DNA from 2 places in the Paraburkholderia graminis genome. Region 1 is predicted to be linked to the other one. Evidence: riboswitches for the same ligand, from Rfam matches in the RefSeq annotation. Region 1 holds a riboswitch; the other holds the start of a gene.
What was found. Region 1 has a riboswitch for FMN ahead of CUJ91_RS30700 (6,7-dimethyl-8-ribityllumazine synthase). Riboswitches for the same ligand answer to the same signal wherever they lie in the genome.

Region 1 (2,386 bases):
TCGAAGCGGCTGCAAGAAATCACGAGCAATGGTTGCAATGGATACGACGGCTTTAAGCTCCGTCGATTAGTGGAGATCGGCATATGGCATTCCAGCAGCGTTTCGAAAACAAGGTGGTGGTTGTCACTGGCGGCAGCCGGGGTATCGGATTGGGCATTGCCAGGCGCTTTGCGCAGGAGGGCGCGAAAGTGTGCGTGTCGGCGAATGAAAAAGCCGTGCACGACGCTGCCGCGCAGCTACGCGATTCCGGCTTCGAGGCCATCGCCGTGCAAACCGATGTCACGAGCAAGGAACAGGTTGTCGCGCTCTACGAGGAAGTGGCGGCCACGCTAGGTGAGGTTGATGTTTCAGTCCAGAACGCGGGCGTCATTACGATCGCGAAGCTGGAAGATCTGACTGAGAAGGAATGGGACAACGTACTTGCGGTGAACACCAAAGGCGTTTTTCTGTGTTGCCAGGAAGCGGCGAGACGGATGCTGCGTGCCGGGAAAGCGGGCCGTCTGATCAATACGGCATCGGGACAGGCCAGACAAGGTTTCGTCTATACCCCGCACTATGCAGCCAGCAAGTTTGGCGTTCTGGGCATCACGCAGAGCCTCGCGAAAGAACTGGCGCCAACGGGCATCACAGTGAACGCGTTCTGCCCCGGCATCATCGCGACTGACATGTGGTCGTATAACGACGAAGCGTGGGGCAAGCTGCTTGGCAACTACAAGCCTGGCGAACTCATGGCCGAGTGGGTCGAGAACATTCCCATGAAGCGTGCAGGTAGCGACAAGGATGTAGCAGGTCTGGTCGCGTTCCTGGCGTCCGATGACGCGTCGTACATCACGGGGCAGACCGTGAACGTCGATGGCGGAATGTTCATGTCCTGAGGCCGCGTTCGCAGGTCGCGAGACACGTTGCCTCGCGACTTTCTATCGGAATCGGTCCGCGAGTCTCAAGCAGTCTGCAATAGCGAAAGCTTATTCACTGTCTCGCCGCAGGCGCGCGCCACTTCTGCGCCCTTCACGACGAAGTGCTCAGTGAAGAACTTCACATGCTCTTCCCCGTGGTGGAAGTGGTGCGGCGTCAGCACGGCAGAGAACACAGGAACACCTGTTTCGAGTTGAACCTGCATCAAGCCTGAAATGACTGCTTGAGCGACGAATTCATGGCGATAGATGCCCCCGTCGACAACAAGTCCGGCCGCAACGATGCCAGCGTATCGACCGCTCAGTGCCAGCCGTTTCGCGTGCAGCGGGATTTCGAACGCGCCGGGTACTTCATAAAGATCGATGTCGCCGCTCGCATAACCAAAGTCCTCGATGACCTTAAGGAAAGAGGTTTTGCATTGGTCGACGATGTCGCGGTGCCAGCACGCCTGGACAAAAGCGATGCGACCGCGGTTGCTGCCGGAAACGAATGCTGCTTGTGCTTCGATCGAGTGAGATGTGTTCATGGAGTTCAGCCTGTTTTGTGTGAACAGGGCGAAGAACAGCCGTCTCCCGCCAGTGCGGGCATTGTGGCTGTTCTGTTCTCTTTCATCCGGACTATACCGTCGGCCCCGGAATCCAACCGGGTCTGCTGACCTCTGTTATCGCAGCAATATCGAAACAGAGCGCTCGCGGGCTACGTCTGCAAAAGACGATTACCGCCGGTGGGGAATCGCACCCCGCCCCGAGAACGTGTTCTTGAAGAACGGTGCGTAAATTACCACGTATCCGGCAAATCTGCTGCGCCACCCGCACCACATTTCACTGCGTGCCTGCCTGAAATTGTTGCCCTCCAGGCAACATGGTGTACGCATTCGCGATGCTACTGGCGCTCGTCCTCGCTGACTACTATCTGTCACACGCTCCTTCGAAATGCAGGCAATACGGAGCGCGTGACACTCGTAGTCGTGCTCGTGAACCGCGTCGCGCGGTGCAGTGCGGCTCACCCCACTTAATCAATTGGACTATTGAACATGAGCGAAACAACTCGCAATGTGCGGCCGGTTATCGCCAACGTCGGCAAAGAAGGGTCAGGCGAACTCGTGTCTTCCCGCTACGGCGTGCGCGTGGGCGACGTTGACGTCGTGCTGATCAGCGATGGCGTTCTGCCGCTGCCCACCTCCACCATGTCGACTAACGTGAGCGAAGCTGACCGCAACGAATGGTTCGATGGTCGTTTCCTGCAGCGCGATATGTTCGACTGGGCGCTAAATATTGCGCTCGTGCGCAGCGGCGACCGCCTGATTCTGATCGACTCGGGCGTGGGCGATGGTTTCGAATACTTCACGCGCGCCGGCCGCTCGGTAATGCGCCTGGAGTCGGCGGGTATCGACCTGTCTGCGATTACCGATATCGTGATCACGCACATGCACATGGACCACGTCGGCGGCCTGAACGTTGCCGGCGTCAGG
Region 2 (2,386 bases), on a different replicon from region 1:
ATCGCCGACCGCGTCATGTACGAGACGCTCTCGGCCACTTTTCCGGGCCTCGACTTCGAGCCAATCGTCAAGACGGCGTTTGGCCAGCAAACGTCGCGCTTTCTCGAAGGCATCGAGACCGCGTTCGGCATCACGCTGCCGGCGGATTTTCTGAACACGATCGAACACAACGTCGAGCTCGCGCTCGCTGCGTCGCTTAGTCCGATCAACGGTGTGCGCGACGCGCTGCAACGCGTGACGCTGCCCGCCGCCGTGGTGTCGAACAGCCGCATGTCGCGCGTCACCGCATCGCTGCGGCGCGCCGGATTGCAGCAGATTTTCGGCGAGCGCGTGTTCAGCGCGGAACAGGTCGCGCGGCCGAAGCCGTTCCCCGACGTGTACCTGTTCGCCGCGCAGACGCTCGGCGTCGATCCATCGCGATGCATCGTCGTGGAAGACAGCGTGGCGGGCTTGAACGCGGCGCGCGCGGCGGGAATGAAGACGATCGCGTTTGTCGGCGCGAGCCATATTCCCGACGGCTACGCGGACGCGCTGCGCAAGATGGGCATCACGCGGATCATGCAGCACATGGACGAATTGCCGGCGTTAATCGACGCGGGTGTGCGCGGCGAGTTCGGCGACGTGCAGTCGTAGCGGTTCAGAGAACCGCCCACTTCACGCGCCACGCCGCTCACCGCCTTGAATTCACCTTGAATTCAAGCCTCTTCGACGCATTCGCGCGCCTGCGTCAGCGCCAGGCGAAACTCGGCCAGCTCCGCAATCGTCAGCATCGGCAGATTGTGTTTTGCGGCAAAGCGTTCGACGTCGGCACCGCGCGTCATCGTGCCGTCGGCGTTCATCAATTCGCAGAGCACGCCGGCGGGCTTGAGCCCGGCCAGAATCGCGAGGTCCACGGTGCCTTCGGTATGTCCGCGACGCGCCAGCACGCCGCCCGGCATCGCGCGCAACGGGAACACATGGCCGGGGCTCACGATGTCGGCAGGCTTCGCATTATCGGCAATCGCCGCGCGGATCGTCGTCAGCCGGTCGAGTGCGGACACACCGGTCGTCACGCCCTCGCGCGCTTCGATCGACACCGTGAACGCGGTGCCGTGACGGCTTTCGTTATGGACGGCCATCGGCGGAAGTTCGAGCGCGCGGACCTTGTCGTCGGTCAGACACAGACACACGATGCCGCTGCATTCGCGAATCAGCAGCGCCATGGTTTCGACGGAAAGACGCTCGGCGGACACGATCAGATCGGCCTCGTTTTCGCGGTCGTCGTCGTCTTGCAGCACGACGGCGCGGCCTTCGCGCATGGCTTGCAAGGCGGCGGCGATACGCGGCGGAACGGCTTCGGTGGAGAGCAGCGGGAGATCGGCGAATGCGTCGTGCGCAAGCGTCGAAGGAGCGGGAAAAGTAGCAAAGGACATGGTTGAAACGCTCATCGCAAAAGTTGGGCGAGAAACGTTTCAGGGCATTGCAAACAGACAAAGACGCGCCGTGCAGCGCCGCCTCACGATGCAGGCGGCGTTCGCGCACCACTCCGACATGCGAGCGGCGCCACGGAAACGAACATGACTATCTGCACATCTTCTTCCATCCGGACTGTGACCGTCGGCTCTGGCTTCTCACCAGATCTGCTGACCCCGCGGCGGCTTTCGGTCGATTGAAAACCGCGCTATTGCGGGCGCTCGCGGGCTCGCCGGCCTGCGCTTTCGCGCTGCCGGCATACCGCCGGGGGGGAATTTCGCCCCGCCCTGAAGACGCACTGATTGCCGGACGAACCGGCGGGCCAAGCATACAACAGTCGCGCGCGAACCGCAGCGCAACCCCTACTGCCCAGACGGGTTTCGCGCCCGGGCGGCGCCTATGCGGCGCATTCGATCAAACGGGCGCAGCCTCGCGCGACGTGTCGTGCTGCGCGGGCACGTCCCAGCGCGGCGGCGTCTCGGCCTTCAGCGTCACTCGAAACGCGCGCGCTTCGGTGTCGCCGGGATTGCGCAGGCTGTGCGGCTGATCGGCGTCGAATACGATCGCGTCGCCGGTTGCCAGCAACTGGCGCTGGTCGTGCACGCTGACCTCGAGCGTGCCCTCGCTGACGACCAGATTGACCGTCGTGCCAGGCGCGCGGCGCACGCCCGCTTCCGTGTGCAACGGCGCGATGCGCAGCTCGTGAAATTCGGCGGCGGTCGGCTCGTTGTCGGGATAGAGCGGGCGAGCCGAATAGCGTCCGTTGGAACTGACGATGCGCGACGAACGCTCCGCCGGCAAGTGCTCGAAACCATTGGTCGCGTGACGTCGCAGGAAGGCCGCGACCGACACCTTCAACGCGGCGGCCACCTTGCACAGCACCTTGATGGACGGCACGCTGCGCGCCGATTCGATTTGCGCGAGCATCGCGCGC

Region 2: another riboswitch for FMN. It lies ahead of ribB (3,4-dihydroxy-2-butanone-4-phosphate synthase); the one in region 1 lies ahead of CUJ91_RS30700 (6,7-dimethyl-8-ribityllumazine synthase).

The regions. Positions count from the first base shown of each region.
Region 1 is NZ_CP024935.1:2,804,164-2,806,549, forward strand. It holds gene CUJ91_RS30690 (FGGY-family carbohydrate kinase) at 1-56, shown strand, start outside; gene CUJ91_RS30695 (glucose 1-dehydrogenase) at 84-875, shown strand; gene CUJ91_RS30700 (6,7-dimethyl-8-ribityllumazine synthase) at 941-1,441, opposite strand; FMN riboswitch at 1,512-1,671, opposite strand; gene CUJ91_RS30705 (MBL fold metallo-hydrolase) at 1,949-2,386, shown strand, end outside.
Region 2 is NZ_CP024934.1:3,365,774-3,368,159, forward strand. It holds gene CUJ91_RS15030 (HAD family hydrolase) at 1-633, shown strand, start outside; gene ribB (3,4-dihydroxy-2-butanone-4-phosphate synthase) at 696-1,412, opposite strand; FMN riboswitch at 1,567-1,751, opposite strand; gene CUJ91_RS15040 (helix-turn-helix domain-containing protein) at 1,867-2,386, opposite strand, start outside.